4 regions of the Oryzifoliimicrobium ureilyticum genome follow, and region 2 is predicted to be linked to each of the others. Evidence: predicted binding sites of a transcription regulator. Region 2 holds the regulator's gene; each other region holds the start of a gene.
What was found. Region 2 encodes PhoB, which activates phosphate uptake and scavenging genes when phosphate is short. Its sites were predicted from a motif close to TGTCATNNANCTGTCAT; they were not measured.
Positions count from the first base shown of each region.

Region 1 (4,690 bases), on a different contig from region 2:
TGGCGGTATTCTGCAGACGGTTCTGCGCGACCTCGCGGCTTAATCGGAAATCCGAGTTACCAAGCCGCCGGCGCGAAAGCTTCGGCGGCTTTTTCATGTCTTGTCACGCGCTTGTGTCCCCGGACCGTAAGCTGTCGCGATGTCTCACCCTATCGTGAGTTTTGAAACTGGGAACGAAAAGCTATTTTTAGGTCTTCGGTTCTATATGTGATCCATCACGCAAGCCTTGAGCAACAGTTGGATGATCGAATATTGACATGGCCGCCGGACGAAACGGCGGTGGGGTAGAGGTACGACGAATGTTTGCGAGGTTTCAGATCTTACTTCTGACAAGTGCGCTTCTGGCGGGGCCTTTGCATGCGGAAGAAAGGCCGAAGGGCGTTGTCGAGCTTTTCACCTCGCAGGGCTGCGCCTCATGTCCGCCGGCAGATGATGCGTTTCGGCAGATCGCCGGCCGGCAAGACGTGATCGCCCTCGCCTATCACGTCGACTACTGGAACTACATGGGCTGGACCGACACGCTGAGCTCGAAGGAAAACACGGAGCGGCAGTACGGTTATGCCCGCATGATGGGCCGTGGCAATGTTTATACGCCGCAGGTGATCATCAACGGTCGCGACCACGTCAGGGGTTCGGATCTGTCCGGTATCGTTTCGAAGGTCGAGACATATCCAGGCGAAGGCAAGGGCCTGACTGTCCCAATCACCACAGCAATGACTGGCGACGAGTTGGAGATCACTGTTGGCGACGGACAAGGCAAGGCAAATGTCGTGCTTGTCTACTACAACAAGGAAAAGACGATCGACGTCGAGAAGGGCGAAAACACTGGTAAGAAAATCGCCTACCTGCATAGCGTCGCGAATGTCGAAACGATCGGCATGTGGAACGGCAAGCAGGCCGTCTTCAAACTACCGGCGACTGTTCTACAAAAGCAGGATCTCGAAGGCTGCGCCGTCCTTCTGCAGACGTCGACCAGTGATGGCGATCCAGCTGCGATCATCGGCGCAACTGTTATACCGGCAGGAAAAAATATCTGATCAATCGAACCGCTGATGCGTTCTTCCTGGAGGCCCGGCCAACCGCATTCGGGGCTGGGGTTAAGGTCGATGCAACCAGCCGGGCCCTTTGGCGCGTCAGAGCGCCAAACTGTCGGGCGGACGTTCGCCCGAAAATGAGGCACGCGTTTGACGGGAATGAGGCACAACTTGTGGAAAATCCACCGCCAGTTTTTAGAGTAAATGCCTTGCAATTTGGCAGCGGTCGGGCACACTGTCACTCTCTCGTCATATGGAGGAGGCTTGAGCTGGAATGACAGATCAACCGGATTTGCGGCATGGAAGAAGCCATGCTGGCGAAGAGAACGGCTCTGTTGTCGTTGATCTCAAGGAATATAAGCGCAGCAAAGATCCTCTCCCAATTACGTTTCACCGTCGCGAACTCGACCAGATCCTTTGGATTTACGGCCGCATGGTTGGCGAAGGTGAATGGCGTGACTACGCCATCGACCACGGGCGCGAAAAGGCTGTCTTTTCCGTCTTCAAACGCTCTGGCGAAATGCCGCTGTTCCGGATCGAGAAGAACCCAAAGCTGGCTGCCAAGCAAGGCGCCTTCAGTGTCATCAATACCAACGGAACGATCCTCAAGCGCGGGCATGACCTTGCACAGGTGCTGAAGGTTTTCGACAAGGCATTGAAGCTCGTCGAAAAATAACCGCTGTGAGAATGATGACCGGTTGAGTTGCCCTCGTCTTCAACCGTTCCTCATATGGCGATGCAGCGGCTGATCTATTTGGGCTAAGGAATCGGATTTGGCCTGGATTGATCCGCTTCGCCAAGCGCACGCTGCATGAGTGCGGTATCCAACCAGCGGCCATGCTTATAGCCAGTTGCTTTCAAAACGCCGCTGTAGATGAAGCCCTGCGAGTGATGCAGCGCAACCGAGGCCGGCGAAGCACCGCCGATAACGGCGATCATCTGCCGAAAGCCGAGGCCTGTACACCGCTCAACGAGATCTGAGAGCATCCGCTTGCCGATCCCTCGACCTTGAGCGCGTGGCGCAAGATAGATGGAATCTTCTACCGTCCAGCGATAAGCAGGCCGAGTGCGAAAAGAAGACGCATAGGCATAGCCGACGACCTCCCCTTCATCGTCCACCGCGACTCGGTACGGGAAGCTGCCGCCCTTAATCGCCAGGAAGCGTTCCTTCATTTCGGCAGAAGACGGTGGAGTGAGCTCGTAACTGGAGACGCCGTTCATCACCGCATCGGCATAGATCGTTGTTATGACGGAAACATCCGCCACCTCGGCATCGCGAAGTTCAACATGCATCTGGCTCCTCCCGCTTAGGATCGTTTTCGTAAGCCATGTTGTCGCATAAAAAATCCCGCCGGTGGAGCCGGCGGGTTTTGATCTTGATGGCCTCAGCGACCGATGCTGATCACTGCCTCGCGCCCGAACAAATCATCAGGCGCAGCGCGCTAGATTAGTCCTTGGCGCGCTCGACGTAGGAGTTGTCTTCCGTCGCGATGACGACACGCGTTCCTGCGGTGATGTGCGGAGGAACCAGGGTGCGGATACCGTTCGACAAGATAGCCGGCTTATAGGAAGACGAAGCCGTCTGACCTTTGACGACCGGTTCTGTTTCGCTGATCTCGAGGGTGACGTGACGCGGCAATTCGATCGCGAGCGGAATTCCTTCGTGGATCGAAAGAATGCAGGTCATGCCTTCCTGCAGATAGGCCTTTTGATCGCCCATGGTGTCAACATCGACAACCACCTGATCATAGCTTTCCGGATTCATGAAGTGGAAGCCCTCGCCATCTTCATAGAGATACTGAAAGTTGACGTCCTCGACGAAGGCCCGTTCGACCTGTTCCGTAGTACGCCAACGTTCCGAAACCTTCACACCATCAACGATGCGGCGCATGTCGACCTGCGTCACCGGCGTGCCCTTGCCTGGATGGAAGTTCTGCGCGGTGAGAACGACGTAAAGCTTGCCGTCCACATCGAGAACGTTGCCCTTGCGGACGGAAGAGGCGATGATCTTGACCATAAGACTTCCTTGTAACTCGGCTTCTTGCGTCGTAGAGGACGATAAATGATCGCCGGAGACGCAATGAGAATTGTTGTTTGGGGCGCAACTAACCTAAATTCCGCTGGAAAGCCAGCCTTGCTTGGCTTTTGCCGAGAAGAAAGCAAAGAATGACCCGCACCAATAGCAAGCCCTCCGCCTGGTGGTCTTCCCATGTGCATGCCGATCGCAGGCCATTTCTGATTGGGCGAAACAAGATCCGCGCCGCGCTGGCTAACGATTTCGCAGTGCATGACTTCATCGAAGTCGATTGTGCTTCGTTGCAAACCTCTCCTGGCAACGAAGCGCATTTGCATGCCTTCGGCACCCAAGCGATCAGCACCGATGGTAGGTCGGTACCGCTTTATCTGCACACATCTCCTGAATTTGCCTGCAAGAAACTTCTGGCTGCGGGGGAAAAGCGAATCGTCTGCTTTGCTCATGTCTATCGCAACCGGGAGCGCGGACCTCTCCACCATCCGGAATTCACGATGGTCGAGTGGTATCGCGTTGAGGAAACCTATGAGAGCCTGATGCGCGATTGCGCGCGCGTTCTGGCGCTCGCCGCGGAGACATCGGGAACGAAAACTTTCCGCTTTCGCGGCATGGAGGCCGATCCGTTCCTGGAGCCAGAACGTCTAAGCGTAGCGGACGCCTTCCGGCACTATGCGAAGATCGATCTTCTCGCCACCATCGACATAAACGGACAGACCGACAGAGACGCACTGGCGGCAGCTCTTTCTGCAAACGGCATACGATCGGCTGAAGACGACAGCTGGGCCGACTTGTTCAGCCGCGTCCTTGTGGAGCGGATCGAGCCTCACCTTGGCCAGGGCCGAGCAACCATTCTAGACCGATACCCGGTCAGCGAGGCGGCACTTGCAAGACCGGCGGCGGACGACCCTCGCGTTGCAGAACGGTTCGAACTTTATGCATGCGGCGTCGAACTCGCCAACGCCTTTGGCGAACTGACGGATGCAGACGAGCAGAAGCGCCGCTTTATGGAAGAGATGGCGGAGAAGGCCCGTATTTATGGGGAGACCTATCCGATTGATGAGGACTTTCTTGCAGCCTTGCGCTTGATGCCGCAAGCAAGCGGCATTGCCCTTGGTTTCGATCGTCTTGCCATGCTCGCAACCGGCGCAACACGAATAGATCAAGTCTTGTGGACGCCAGTCGCGGAGACTTGCACATGACCTTGTCGCGCTCCCTCCGCACGGTAACCGATCTTGTGGAAGCCGGTTTGGTAAAAGAGACGGATGCGCCGAAGCTTGAGCCGGTCGCACAGCATTATGCGGTTGGCTTGACGGCCGATGTGGCGACGCTGATCAATCCACAGGACGTGAGCGATCCAATTGCCTTGCAATATGTCCCGCATCCCGATGAACTCGTCACAACGCCGGAAGAGCGGTCTGATCCGATCGGAGACGCAGCGCATAGCCCAGTCGAAGGCATTGTCCATCGTTACCCCGATCGTGTTCTCTTGAAAGCCGTGCATGTCTGCCCGGTCTACTGCCGCTTCTGTTTCCGCCGCGAGATGGTCGGGCCGCAAGGGCTTGGAACCCTTGAGCCGCCGGCCATGGCGGCAGCCATGGACTATATTCGCGCCCATCCGCAGATC
Region 1 covers NZ_JBBBVQ010000005.1:115,314-120,003, reverse strand. Annotated here, with positions in the region: gene acnA (aconitate hydratase AcnA) at 1-43, shown strand, start outside; gene VQ830_RS09205 (DUF1223 domain-containing protein) at 300-1,037, shown strand; gene VQ830_RS09200 (DUF2794 domain-containing protein) at 1,309-1,710, shown strand; gene VQ830_RS09195 (GNAT family N-acetyltransferase) at 1,794-2,327, opposite strand; gene efp (elongation factor P) at 2,482-3,051, opposite strand; gene epmA (EF-P lysine aminoacylase EpmA) at 3,201-4,265, shown strand; gene VQ830_RS09180 (lysine-2,3-aminomutase-like protein) at 4,262-4,690, shown strand, end outside.
Region 1: VQ830_RS09200 (DUF2794 domain-containing protein) is a predicted target of PhoB. The motif match lies at 1,271-1,287, and genes of this name have one in related genera.

Region 2 (4,690 bases):
TTTTTGCGCCGGGCACTACGATCTCGGCGACAATTGCCAATGAATTTACCGAAGCGGATGGCGAGATTTATACGTCGTCGCTGATCGCGCTCGGTCTAATCCTCTTCTTTATCACCTTCCTGATCCTTGCTCTGGCGCGCTACATGCTGATGCGGATCGAACGGAAGGCGGGAGCTTGATCGATGTCCGGTATCTATTCTCGTCGTAAAGCCACCAATGGCATCATGATGTGGCTCTGCGCTGTCGCAGCTGGCATCGGCCTTCTATGGCTTGCTCTGATCCTTGGTGCCTTGCTGTATAAAGGCTTCTCCGGTCTCTCGATCGCCGTGTTCACGCAAATGACGCCACCGCCGGGCGAAGCAGGAGGCCTGCTCAACGCGATTATGGGCAGCTTGATCGTTACCGTAATTGCCGTCATCGTCGGCACGCCGATCGGGATCCTCGCCGGCACCTACATGGCAGAATACGGACGCTTCACGCGACTGACTACGGCGGTGCGCTTTATTAACGACATTCTTCTGTCGGCGCCATCGATCGTTGTGGGCCTCTTCATCTACGAATTGGTCGTTCGGCCAATGGGGCATTTCTCGGCGCTGGCCGGATCGATTGCCCTTGCCGTTCTCGTCATTCCTGTGGTGGTGCGCACCACCGAGGATATGCTCAATCTGGTGCCGAATGCTCTGCGTGAGGCGGGCACGGCAATCGGCGCGCCGCGCTGGATCGTCATTCGTTCGGTCGCCTACAGAGCGGCGCTTTCCGGGATGGTAACGGGCGTTCTCTTGGCCATCGCCCGTATTTCCGGGGAAACTGCGCCGCTGTTGTTCACGGCATTGAACAACCAGTTCTGGAGCAGCAACATCAATGCGCCGATGGCAAGCCTGCCGGTCACGATCTTCCAGTTCGCACTCAGCCCCTACAAGGAATGGCAGGATCTGGCCTGGACCGGCGCCCTTATCATCACATTGACAGTTCTGGGTTTGAGCATCGTTGCTCGCAGCCTTACCGGACGCAAATAGGAAAGTAGCGAAGATGGCTTCGATGGAACAGACAGTCCCGCAACCGGTGACTCAGAAAACCAAGATCGAGATCCAAGGTCTCAACTTCTACTATGGCGAGACGAAAGCGCTGAAGAACATTTCGCTTTCGCTTCCAGAGCGCAGCGTCACCGCCTTCATCGGCCCATCCGGCTGCGGAAAGTCGACGCTCCTGCGCGTACTCAACCGCATCTATGAGCTTTATCCGAAACAGCGGGCTGACGGGAAGGTCTTGATCGACGGAGAAAACATTCTCGACCGCTCGCAGGACCTCAACCTGCTGCGCACAAAGGTTGGGATGGTGTTCCAAAAACCGACGCCGTTCCCGATGTCGATCTACGAAAACATTGCTTTCGGCGTGCGGCTTTACGAAAGCATCGGCAAGGCTGAAATGGACGAGCGTGTGGAAGCGGCATTGCGCCGCGCCGCCCTTTGGAATGAAGTCAAGGACAAGCTGCACGCCAGCGGACAGAGCCTTTCCGGCGGTCAGCAGCAGCGTCTCTGCATTGCCCGTACAGTTGCCGTGAAACCTGAGATCATTCTCCTCGACGAGCCGGCTTCCGCTCTCGATCCCTTGTCGACAGCAAAGATCGAAGAGCTGATCGACGAGTTGCGTGCCGACTATACGATCGTGATCGTCACGCACAACATGCAGCAGGCTGCCCGCGTTTCCAGCCAGACGGCCTTCATGTATCTCGGTGAACTCGTTGAATTCGACGAAACCGCGAAGATTTTCACATCGCCGCGCGAGCGGCGCACGCAGGACTATGTCACCGGACGTTTCGGCTGATTTCGGCGTCTCGTCACTCAGCAGCCGTTGTTAAGAGGAACGAAAATGCCATCCACACATCTCATGTCGGCTTTCGACGACGACCTTCAGTATCTGACCCGCCGCATTTCCGAGATGGGCGGTCTTGCCGAACAAATGGTTTCGGACGCCGTGCGCGCGCTCGTGAACGGTGACGTCGCCCTTGCCCAGAAAGTGATCTCGGACGACGTCATACTCGATAGTGCAGAGCGTGAAATCGGCGAAAAGGCGATCATCACCATCGCACGCCGCCAGCCCATGGCGGCTGACCTGCGCGAAATCATGGGGTCCATCCGTATCGCTGCCGATCTGGAGCGGGTCGGCGATCTTGGCAAGAACACCGCCAAACGCGTGATCGCCGTTCAAAGTACTGGCGTTCCTCGCAAGCTGGCGCGCGGGCTGGAACATCTTTCTGAACTCGCCCTTGTGCAACTTAAGGAGGTTCTGGACGTCTATTCCAATCGGGCGCCGGACAAAGCGACATCGATCCGTGAGCGCGACGAAGAAATCGATGCGATGTACACCTCGCTGTTTCGCGAACTCCTGACATACATGATGGAAGATCCGCGCAACATCACGAGCTGCACGCACTTGCTGTTCTGTGCCAAGAACATCGAGCGCATCGGCGATCATGCCACCAATATTGCAGAAACGATTTACTACATGGCAACCGGGGCACAGCCGGAAGGCGAGCGTCCGAAGGACGATACTGCCAACACGGTCGGTGCCGTGACTGAATAAATTTTTGATAACGCAGAGGCTATTTTAATGACACCGAGAGTTGCAGTTGTTGAAGACGAGGAGGCGCTCAGCGTCCTCCTTCGTTATAACCTCGAGGCCGAAGGCTTTGACGTTGAAACGATCGGACGCGGTGACGAAGCGGAAATTCGCTTGCAGGAACGGGCGCCTGACCTTCTCATCCTCGATTGGATGCTGCCGGGCGTATCTGGAATTGAGCTCTGCCGCCGCCTTCGCATGCGGCCGGAAACCGAGCGCCTTCCAATCATCATGCTGACGGCCCGCGGCGAAGAAAGCGAACGCGTCCGCGGCTTATCGACGGGCGCCGACGATTACGTCGTCAAGCCATTTTCGACGCCGGAACTCATTGCACGCGTCAAGGCAATGCTGCGCAGAGCAAAGCCCGAGGTCCTGTCGACGGTTCTCAAGTGCGGCGACATCGAGCTTGACCGCGAGACGCACCGCGTGCATCGCAAGACGAGGGAGGTCCGTCTCGGTCCGACCGAGTTCCGCCTGCTTGAGTTCTTGATGACCTCGCCGGGACGCGTGTTCTCCCGCTCCCAGCTGCTCGATGGCGTTTGGGGCCATGACATCTATGTCGACGAACGCACCGTCGATGTCCATGTCGGACGGCTCCGCAAGGCCTTGAACTTTTCCAACATGCAGGATGTTATCAGGACTGTCCGCGGGGCGGGTTATTCGATGGAAGCCTGAGCTGGCATCCTCGTAACTTCTGAAAAACGTTAGTGACGGGATGCCGGGGCCAAGCTCCGGCATTTTCGTTGATCGATTTCGGGGGGCACCGGGCGGAATGCGTTCACCAAACGAAAAACGGGCCCGAAGGCCCGCTTGAAAGATCACGGAGGCGGTGTGGATCAAGCGACCCGTGCCGCAACCTTGCGGCGGTCGGAAACCGGCTGGTAGGCCAGCTTCTGGTGGTAATTGCAGTAAGGCGAGCTATCGGAAGCCTCACAGCCGCAGAAGTGAAAGTCGTCTTTAAGCGGGTCGCCAACAGGCCACTTGCACGTGCGTTCGGTCAAATCCGTGAGGCCAAGGCGACGAGAAATTGGCACGACGACGTCCGTGGAAGGCCGGCGCACGGCAACCGTTTCGACATCCACTTCCTGCTTGACGACAACCGCTTCCTGGCTGCGAACAGCAGGGCGCGTCTGGGCACGCTGAGGATATCCTGTAGCGCGCGGTGCAACGGGCGCTGGGCGCTTCTGCGGACGGGCTGCGGCACTGCTGCCACCAGCTTTAGCGCGACCGGGCAAGTTGAGCCTGTGGACTTTCCCGATCACCGCGTTGCGGCTGACGCCGCCCAGTTGTGCTGCAATCTGGCTTGCGCTCAAACCTTCTGCCCAAAGCTTTTTCAGCTTTTCGACGCGCTCGTCCGTCCAATTCATGCCTATATCCGCCTTTCTGCGCCTCGTGACGATAGAATCCGTCAGCCTTACGTTGGACGATGTCCGACGTAGGAAACGCTTCAACATTTAGGTGACTAGTTCCGCCGCTATGCAGTCTAGTAATTGAGTTTTAACCTAGTGTGAGGCTGACTCCGTGACAAGAGTCGGTCGAATCGCAGCGAATCTTTTCCCCAACTTGCTTGCTGAGAGAGTCTTTTATGCAACATTGTTCAAATGTACCGTTCTGCGCGGTCTATTGTGTTTTAGCCTAAAGGTCGAGTTTTATTGACATTGCAGTGCGGAAGATTGATAGTGAAGACGCCGCCGAAAGGCGGCATTTTTAATTTCTGGGTTTGGGGCAATTAGCCGGCTCCCATTTTATCTTTGTTCGACGGAGACTGCGCCATGGCAGAGACCACGCCGCTTTATGAGACCTACTCCCGCGCTCCACTGCGTTTCGATCGAGGCGAGGGCGTATGGCTGATCACAGAAGGCGGCGAGCGATATCTGGACTTCGGTTCGGGCGTTGCTGTGACATCGGTCGGTCATTCACATCCGCATCTTGTTGCCGCTCTGAAAGAGCAGGCCGACAAAGTCTGGCACCTATCCAATGTCTACGAAATTCCGGGGCAGGAACGCCTTGCCAAGCGGCTAACGGATTCAAGTTTCGCCGATAAGGTGTTCTTCACGAATTCCGGAGCAGA
Region 2 covers NZ_JBBBVQ010000039.1:6,444-11,133, reverse strand. Annotated here, with positions in the region: gene pstC (phosphate ABC transporter permease subunit PstC) at 1-179, shown strand, start outside; gene pstA (phosphate ABC transporter permease PstA) at 183-1,016, shown strand; gene pstB (phosphate ABC transporter ATP-binding protein PstB) at 1,039-1,824, shown strand; gene phoU (phosphate signaling complex protein PhoU) at 1,870-2,583, shown strand; gene phoB (phosphate regulon transcriptional regulator PhoB) at 2,611-3,294, shown strand; gene VQ830_RS27560 (GcrA family cell cycle regulator) at 3,456-3,986, opposite strand; gene VQ830_RS27555 (aspartate aminotransferase family protein) at 4,392-4,690, shown strand, end outside.

Region 3 (4,690 bases), on a different contig from region 2:
CTGGTGGCGGCTAACGATGGCGTTGGCACGAAGCTGAAGATCGCGATCGATGCCGATTATCACGACACCGTGGGCATCGACCTCGTTGCAATGTGTGTGAACGATCTGGTCGTTCAGGGCGCCGAGCCCCTCTTCTTTCTCGACTATTTTGCAACAGGTAAACTTGACCCCGACCAAGGCGCGGCGATCGTCAATGGCATTGCAACAGGATGCCGGGATGCAGGATGCGCCTTGATCGGCGGAGAGACAGCTGAAATGCCCGGCATGTACGCCACCGGAGATTACGATCTGGCAGGATTTGCCGTCGGCGCGGCCGAGCGCGGTGCCTTGCTGCCATCCGGCGACATCGCAGAGGGCGATGTCATCCTGGGGCTTGCATCTTCCGGCGTTCATTCAAACGGCTTTTCGCTGGTTCGCAAGATCGTTGAAATCTCAGGCCTTGGCTGGGACGCGCCCGCCCCGTTTGCAGACGGCAAGACTTTGGGCGAAGCGCTTCTCGTTCCTACCCGCATCTATGTCAAGCCGCTGCTCAAGGTGATCCGCGAGACGGGGGCGATCAAGGCGCTTGCCCATATTACCGGCGGTGGTTTTCCTGAAAATATCCCACGTGTTCTGCCCAAACATCTCGCAGCCGAGATTAATCTCGACGCCGTCAGCGCTCCGGCTGTCTTCGGCTGGCTGTCAAAGACAGGTGGCGTCGAAGCCAAGGAAATGCTGCGCACGTTCAACTGCGGAGTCGGTATGATTGCGGTTGTTCCTGCCGATAAAGCAGACGAGGTTGCAAGCGCGCTGAAGGCGGAAGGCGAAAGCGTCTTTACCTTGGGCCGCATGATTGCGCGCAACGAAGGCGATGCCGGTACTGTCTACACGGGTAGCCTGTCACTATGACGAGCAATCCCAAGCGCGTTGTCGTGATGATCTCGGGCAGCGGCTCCAACATGCTTGCCCTGATCGCCGCTGCAAAAGCTGACGATTTTCCGGTCGAGATCGTCGGCGTTGTGTCGGACAAGGCGAAAGCTGGCGGCATCGCCAAGGCGGCGGCCGAGGGCATTCCGACCTTCGTCTTTCCACGCCGAGAGTACCACAGCAAAGAAGCGCATGAGGCGGCAATATTCGGAGCGCTCGATCAACTCGCCCCGGATTTTGTGTGTCTTGCTGGCTATATGCGCCTGCTCTCCAGCGAATTCATCCGTCGCTACGAAGGGCGCATTCTGAATATCCATCCGTCCCTCCTGCCGCTTTTCCCTGGCCTTCATACGCATCAGCGCGCGATCGATGCAGGCATGCGGGTGGCCGGTTGCACGGTGCATTTCGTCACCGAAGGTATGGATGAGGGACCTGTGATCGGGCAGGCAGCAGTCCCCGTTTTGTCGAGCGACACGGCAGAGATCCTGGCAGCCCGTGTCCTCGCTGTCGAACATCAGATCTATGCGCCCGCTTTAAGGCGTGTTGCTGAAGGCAAGGTCAAGATGGAAGACGGCCGGGCTGTTGCTGTCGATTTCTCCGAGACGACCCCAGCTCCGGGGTTCATTTCACTGATTGGTGACAAGAACTTCTAGTTTCCGGCAATCGCGGGTGATGGACGCTGGCGCACGCCATCAGTGCAACGTGCCGTCACTATAAACGAAACGCCCTCCGCGGAATGTGGCACGCAATCGATGCACGCTGCCACGCTCGACGGCAACGAGATCGGCACGCTTACCGAAAGCAATTTCGCCTCGATCGCTCATGCCCGCTGCCTCGGCAGCATTCTTGGTCGCCATCGCAACCGCGGCCGGAAGACCCACCAGCTCCGCGAGCCGAAAGATACCCGGAATGAAGGCCGGCGGATGATAGTCAGCTGCAATGACTGAAAGAACGCCTTGTTTTGCGGCATCAAGCGCGCTGAGATTGCCGGACATAGATTGCCCGCGAAGAGCGTTCGGCGCTCCCATCAATGTCGATAAACCACGCCGTCTCGCCTCCAAGGCCGCCGGCAGGGTGACCGGAAACTCGCTCATCGTCACTCCAAGATCGTGCATCTGGGCAACCTTCTCGACGCTATCATCATCATGTGACGCAAGCGACAGACCTTGACGACGAACTTGGTACGCGATTTCAGTGAGCTTGGCGTCAATAAGCGGATTATTCCGACGGGCGATACGTTCTGCCGCGATCTCGGCCGCCATTTCACGCGTCATGGCGCGGCGTTCCGATATACTCAGGATATAGCTTTCGAGGTCGTTATATTGCCCCTGCCCCGGCGTGTGATCGGTCAAGGACACCATATCAACGTGACCGGCACCCAAGAGTTTTTCCAAGACGGGCGCCGCATCAACATTGGTAATTTCATATCGTGCATGAACCCGATGGTCGATTAGGAGGTCTTCGCGCAGGCGGCGAAGCTCCTCGATCACCGCCGATGTTGTCGAAAGCTGGCGTACATGCCCGTACACACTGTCCGTTGCAAAGGACACGGCCGCAAAGGCAGTCGTCACGCCGGCGATCGTCAACTTCTTGTCGAGTTCATGAATGCCAAAGTCGATCGGCATTCTCGCATTGGGCCGTGGCGCAATTTCGCGTTCGATCATATCGCCATGAAGATCGATGAAACCCGGCATGAGGTAGCGACCACCGCCATCGATGTCGGGTGTTTCAACAGGCACGTCGCGGATCTCTGCAATGACTCCGTCTTCGACGCGGACAGAACCGCTTTTGACGACCTCGTCGGCAAGGACGAGGATAAAATTGCCGAGCCACATTAGACTTCTCCTAAAAAAACGAACGCGCCGATCCGGTAAAGCCGCTCGATGACAGTCATATGACGCGACGGTTCATTGAGTTGAATGGATCGAGTCGTGGATCGGTCCGCCGGACTAGCTACAGAGCCGGTCGCGATTCAGCATCGCCCATTGCAGGAGAATAATGGTCTTGGCGTCGATGATTTCGCCGCTATCGATCATATCGAGCGCCTCTCGGAGCGACATCTCGACCACCTCGATATCCTCATGCTCATCGGCGAGCCCGCCGCCAGCAGCCACGCGGTCGGAAGGTTCGACCAGAGCCGCGAAAAGATGAATGGTTTCGGTGACTGCGCCAGGCGAGCTGTACACTCTAAAAAGGAACCGCACATCTCTCGCACGGTAGCCCGTTTCTTCCAGAACCTCTCGCCTGATCGCCTCTTCCGGCGCATCCTCGTCCAGAAGACCAGCGGGCGCTTCCAGTGTGAAGCCCGGCTTCTCATGCAAATAGACAGGCAACCGAAACTGACGAACCAGGACGACGATATCGCGCGTGGGGTCATAGAGAAAAACGGCAGCGGCAGGCGTGCGATGGTAGATTTCCCGTTTCAGGCGGTCGGTATGACCCTTTGAGCTGGTATAAGCGACGTCGAACGTGCTGAGCTTCGTCCAGCCATTTGAGAGGACTTTTTCCTCGACGATTTCAATTTTCGCCTGATTGGCAATGGTCATCATGCGTCCTTTCGCAGCCACACTTTGTTGTCATGAACGGCCGCTCCACCATACGGAGCCACGGGATCGGCCCCCGTGAGGACGTTGATCCCTTCGCCATCAAGATGCGCCTTATTTGGCCAGAGCCCCTCAGCCACCAGAACGCCCGGCTTGACTTCATCGGTGACACGCGCATGGATGCGCAGGTCACCCCGCCCGTTACCGATCCGAACGATATCGCCTGAAGCAATGCCAGCGGCCGTAGCGTCGGCTTGATTGATCATCACCTCCGGCCTTCCCTCTTTTTGCCGTGAGGTTGACGTCTCGGCAAAGCTCGAATTCAAGAAGTTGCGTGCCGGCGACGTCGCGAGCCGATAGGGATGATCCGCATCGACCGTTTCGATGACATCGAATTGATCCGGGAACGCCGGCATCTCAGCCGCAGGGCCGAGAAGCCCGACAGATTCTGGCGGGCGGTTGGGCGCTGGCTGATGAGACCAGTCAGGCCTGAAACGGAACCGCTTGCCCGGATGCGCGAAGCCGTCAAGGTAATGTGCTTCTTCGAAAGCAGGTATCCGGTCAAACCACTTATGCTCGAGGAACCACTCGTAGTCGGGCACGTTGCTGGCTGCAAGGATTTGATCGATCATCTGCCGCTCATTCAGCCCGAAGCCCGGCATATCGGCAACGCCGAGACGCTTGGCAAGCTCCTCAATGACATGAAGGTTCGTCCTGACGGTTGGCGGCGGCTCTACAAGCTTCGGGCCCAGCAAAATGTGACTCTGCCCGCCCGCACGATAAAGATCGTCATGCTCGACGAACATGGTGGCTGGCAAAACAATATCGGCCATTTCGGCCGTCTCCGTCATGAAGTGCTCGTGCACTGCGACGAAGAGGTCATTTCGTGCAAAGCCTTGGCGGACGAGACGCTGTTCCGGGGCGATATTCACTGGATTGGTATTTTGTATCAGCATCGCCGTGACCGGGACGCCGTGTCGCAGGGCCGTTGAATCGCCCGTCAAAACGCGGCCGATCTGCGATTGATCGAGCATGCGAATACTGGGGTCGCGCATGCCGCGGCCAACAAGCGTGGAATTATCCAGCCGGAAAATGTCGTTGTTGGAATGGAAGGCGCCACCGCCCTCGTGTTTCCATGATCCGAGCACGGTCGCAACCGAAGCGGCCGCATGCATCGCCACAGCGCCATTGCGTTGTCTGGTAAAGCCGTAGCCCAAGCGGAAATAGCTTCTGGAGGTCTT
Region 3 covers NZ_JBBBVQ010000001.1:586,509-591,198, reverse strand. Annotated here, with positions in the region: gene purM (phosphoribosylformylglycinamidine cyclo-ligase) at 1-888, shown strand, start outside; gene purN (phosphoribosylglycinamide formyltransferase) at 885-1,559, shown strand; gene VQ830_RS02825 (alpha-D-ribose 1-methylphosphonate 5-triphosphate diphosphatase) at 1,599-2,741, opposite strand; gene VQ830_RS02820 (NUDIX domain-containing protein) at 2,856-3,452, opposite strand; gene VQ830_RS02815 (molybdopterin oxidoreductase family protein) at 3,452-4,690, opposite strand, start outside.
Region 3: VQ830_RS02825 (alpha-D-ribose 1-methylphosphonate 5-triphosphate diphosphatase) is a predicted target of PhoB. The motif match lies at 2,790-2,806, and genes of this name have one in related genera.

Region 4 (4,690 bases), on a different contig from region 2:
CGTGATCCCAAAGCGCCGAATTTCCTCGGCAGCGAGAATCGCCGCTTCTGCAATTTCTTCGGCGTTTGGATTGAAGGTGACATAGGTGTCGGTAAAGAAAGTAGCGCCGCGTTGCGAGATCAGCAGGCTGAGCGCCGAAAAATCGCGCACGTTGTCGCGTTTTCCAATCAACTGCCTGATGTCGCGCAGATGCTTTTCGTAGCGGCCTTCAAGCCCGCAGATTAATGCATCAGCTTCGCCGCGTTTAAGAGCGAGTGCACCGATGACGGTCGTATTCGTTCTGACGATGGTACGGCCTGCCTCAGGAATGACGCCGCGTCGGCCAACCACCGACAGATAGAGGTCGACGTAATCGCGAAAACGCGGATCGTCTTCAGGATTGATCACATCGAAGTCCGTCAATGGCCGGATGCGCAATCCGTAGCGTTTCAGGCGTGTCTCAATGACCTGTGGGCGGCCTATGAGGATGGGCTCGGCAAGGCCTTCTTCCAGAAGGACCTGAGCAGCACGCAGCACGCGCTCATCCTCGCCTTCGGAAAAGACGACGCGCTTTTTGGCCGCAGCCTTTGCCGCCGTGAAGATCGGCTTCATGACGAGGCCGGAGCGCCAAACAAAGCGGTTGAGCTGATCGAGATAGGCGTCGAAGTCCTCGATCGGCCGGAGCGCGACCCCGCTGTCCGCGGCCGCTTTGGCAACGGCTGGTGCGATGCGCAGGATAAGCCGCGGATCGAACGGCGAGGGAATGAGATAGTCGGGGCCGAAAAGCGGCGTTTCTCCGGAATAGGCTTTCGCCGCGACGTCGGAAACTTCTTCGCGGGCAAGCGCAGCAATCGCTCGCACCGCTGCCATCTTCATCTCTTCGTTGATGACAGTCGCGCCGCAATCGAGCGCGCCGCGGAAGATGTAGGGAAAACAAAGGACATTGTTGACCTGATTCGGGAAATCGGACCTGCCGGTGCAGATCATCGCGTCGGGACGTGCTGCGCGCGCCAGATCCGGCATGATTTCAGGCGTTGGATTGGCAAGCGCCATGATGAGAGGACGCTCGGCCATTTGCTCCAGAAGCTCAGGCTTGAGAACGCCCGCAGCGGAAAGGCCGAGGAAGACGTCGGCGCCACCGATGTTCTCCGCTAAAGTGCGTGTATCGCTTTTCTTGGCGTATACTGCCTTCCATTCGTCCATCAATTCGGTCCGGCCTTCATAAACGAGGCCTTCGATATCGTGGACCCAGATATTGTCGCGTTTCGCGCCAAGCGTCACCAGAAGGTTCAGACAGGCTAGCGCGGCAGCGCCGGCGCCCGATGCGACGATCTTGATGTCTTCGATCTTCTTTCCGGCGAGTTCAAGTCCGTTGAGAATAGCTGCAGCGACGATGATTGCGGTGCCATGCTGGTCGTCGTGGAACACCGGAATGTTCATCTTCTCGCGAAGCTGACGCTCCACCTCAAAACATTCAGGTGCCTTGATGTCCTCCAGATTGATGCCGCCGAAGGTGGGTTCGAGGGCCGCAACCGTGCTCACCATTTGATCGACATGCGGCGCATCTATTTCGATATCGAAAACATCGATGCCGGCGAATTTTTTGAAAAGGACTGCTTTGCCTTCCATGACCGGTTTGGAGGCGAGCGGACCGATATTTCCAAGACCGAGAACTGCCGTTCCGTTTGACACAACCGCGACGAGGTTTGCACGGGAGGTATACTCGGCTGCCAGATCCGGATTGTCTCGAATTGCGATGCAGGGTGCAGCGACGCCTGGCGAATAGGCGAGGGCGAGATCGCGCTGGTTTCCGAGCGGCTTGGTTGCCTGGATCTCCAGCTTGCCGGGGCGAGGATAGCGATGAAAGAAAAGCGCCTGTTCGTCGAGCCCACCGCCCGTCCCGGGCTTTTCGGTTTTCGGTTTTTCGTGATGATCCATGGAGATCTCCTCGCGGCGTCGATTGCAATTCGGCTTTCCATACAACAATCCCCCGACGCGCATAGAAAAATTTGCTTTGTCTTGGGGAAAAAACACGTGATGCGAAGAGGAGGATCGTTTGGATGCTCCCTGTCATCTTCCTGAAACACGAGTCTGATTTTTGAAACCTATCTTCAAGACGGGAGCACGAGCAGGCGCTCGTGAACGGCAAAATGGAAACAAGGCGCTTTCGCACCCTCTTCATTTCCGACGTTCATTTGGGCTCTAAGGCGGCCAAAGCCGACTTCCTCATCGACTTTCTACGCTATCACGAGGCGGATACGATCTACCTCGTCGGCGATATCGTGGACGGATGGCGCCTGAAGCGCAGTTGGTATTGGCCTCAGGTCTGCAATGATGTGGTGCAGAAGTTTCTGCGCAAGGCCCGCAAGGGAACCCGAATCGTCTATATTCCCGGCAATCACGACGAGTTTTTGCGCGATTTTCCAGGCACGCATTTCGGTGGCATTGAAGTGGCGGATCGCATCGTCCATGAAGCGGCGAACGGCAAGAAATATCTTGTCCTGCACGGAGACCAGTTCGATGTCGTCGTGCGCAATGCACGCCTTCTCGCCTATCTTGGCGATTGGGCTTACGATATGGCGATCCTTGTGAACATTGCGCTGGCCGCCATTCGCCGCCGGCTTGGGATGCCCTACTGGTCTTTCTCCGCATGGGCTAAACTTCAGGTCAAGCACGCCGTCAATTTCATTGGCGATTTTCAGGATGTGGTGGCTGAAGAAGCACGGCGAAGCGGTGCCGATGGAGTCATTTGCGGCCACATTCACCACGCGGTAATCGCCGACATAAAAGGTATTCACTACATAAATACGGGTGATTGGGTCGAGAGCTGTACTGCGGTAGCCGAGCTTGAAGATGGTTCGTTTGAGCTTCTGACCTGGCAAGGTGTCTTCGATGCGGACGCAAACGCGGAACAGTTGGCGCTTGCTCCACCGAAGAAAATAGAGAAAAAGCTGGAGCCACAGGCTGCCTGAAAACGCAGCATTGGGTTCAGGACCGGATGAAAACCCGGTTTTATTTTCCGGGCCTATCCCCACAGGGCAGATTCAGGCGGAAAGACTGTCTCGCCTTCATATTCAAGGCCGGCTGTCTATCCCGTGCCAGCAAGAGCGGCCCGTCCAAATCAACAAAGGCGGCATCTTGAGCAAGCAAAACGGCCGGGGCCATTGCTAAAGATGTTGCAACCATGCATCCAACCATGATCTGAAAACCAGCTGCTTGAGCCTGTTTTTTCAGCGCAAGCGCTTCTGTTAGGCCGCCGGTCTTGTCGAGCTTTATGTTCACCGCGTCGTAGCGGCCTTTGAGGACAAGAAGGTCGTGCTGGGAGTGAACGCTTTCGTCAGCGCAAACGGCAACGGGTCTGTCAATCGTTGAAAGCGCTTCATCCTTTCCGGCCGGCAATGGCTGCTCGATCAGCGCAACGCCTTCTTCAGCGGCGATGGCAAGATGGTGCCGGATTGTTTCCTCGGTCCAACCTTCATTTGCATCCAGTATGATTTTGGAACGCGGCGCTGCTCTTCGCACAGCGCGAATGCGGGCTGCGTCGTCATTGGTCCCGACCTTGACTTTGAGAATGGGCCGATGCGCGTTTTGTGCGGTGACGATTGCCATTTCTTCCGCTGTGCCGAGTGAAATCGTGTAGGCTGTCACAACCGGCTCCGGCGGTCGCAAGCCAAGAAGATCGGAGACACTGGTGCCTCCTTGTTTTGCTTGAAGGTCCCATAAGGCGCAATCGACGGCATTGCGTGCCGCTCCTGCAGGCATTGTCTTTTGGAGTTCCTCGCGCGTAATCCCGGAGATCACCGCCGCGCGAACATCTTCTATCGCATCGACAACGCCGTCGAGGCTCTCGCCGTAACGTCCATAGGGAACACACTCGCCCCGGCCTGTCGCACCATTTTCGAAAATCGAGCACACAATCACGTGAGCCGAGGTCTTGCTGCCGCGCGAAATCGTAAAGCTTCCGGCAATGGGAAATGCTTCTAAGGCGATTTCCATGGAGCGTGGCATATTTGCAATCCTTCCAGCGTAGAATTCTTCTTCTGCTTGGCTATATTATCGCCGACCGCAGCAAATGGTTTGCGCGCGAATCGGCAATGTCGCCGCCCGCCTTGGAACTCATAACGAATTTGAAACCCGACGTCCGCCCTGCCGCTTCTTTGACCGTCGACGACGATGCCGAAAGCGGTCATCGCCGACTGCGCATGATTGGAAATTGGCGCAGCGCTAATATCCATTTTGTCCTTCGGGAATTTGAGAGCGTCACACAAAATCAGGATGATCTGATTGTCGATCTTTCCGAGGTATCGGATATCGATACTGCCGGCGTTTGGTTGCTGACACGTTTGATAAAGGATGCAGACGGCGCTGGTCGCCAAATTCGCCTTGAGAACGCTGATCCCCATATCGAAGATATGATCCGTGCCTTTTCGGAAGAGGGCTCCGACGGCGATGCAAAATCGAACCGACGGAAGGTGGGCATTGCTGAGCATGTGTTCGCGCCTGTCGGCAAGGCTGTCTATGACGTCAAGGACAACATGGTTGCCGCGCTTTATATTCTCGGGTCCGCTGTCCGCGGCGCCCAGATGAAGCTTGGCAGAGGCAGCGGCGTGTCCCCAGCCTCGATCGTCAATCAAATCGACCATATGGGCGTCAGAGCCGTTCCCATCATTCTGCTGATGTCGTTTCTCATCGGGGCGATTATTGCGCAGCA
Region 4 covers NZ_JBBBVQ010000015.1:102,385-107,074, reverse strand. Annotated here, with positions in the region: gene VQ830_RS19455 (NADP-dependent malic enzyme) at 1-1,917, opposite strand, end outside; gene VQ830_RS19450 (UDP-2,3-diacylglucosamine diphosphatase) at 2,130-2,951, shown strand; partial or broken gene dgcA (N-acetyl-D-Glu racemase DgcA) at 3,005-3,987, opposite strand; gene VQ830_RS19440 (ABC transporter permease) at 4,074-4,690, shown strand, end outside.
Region 4: VQ830_RS19450 (UDP-2,3-diacylglucosamine diphosphatase) is a predicted target of PhoB. The motif match lies at 2,048-2,064, and genes of this name have one in related genera.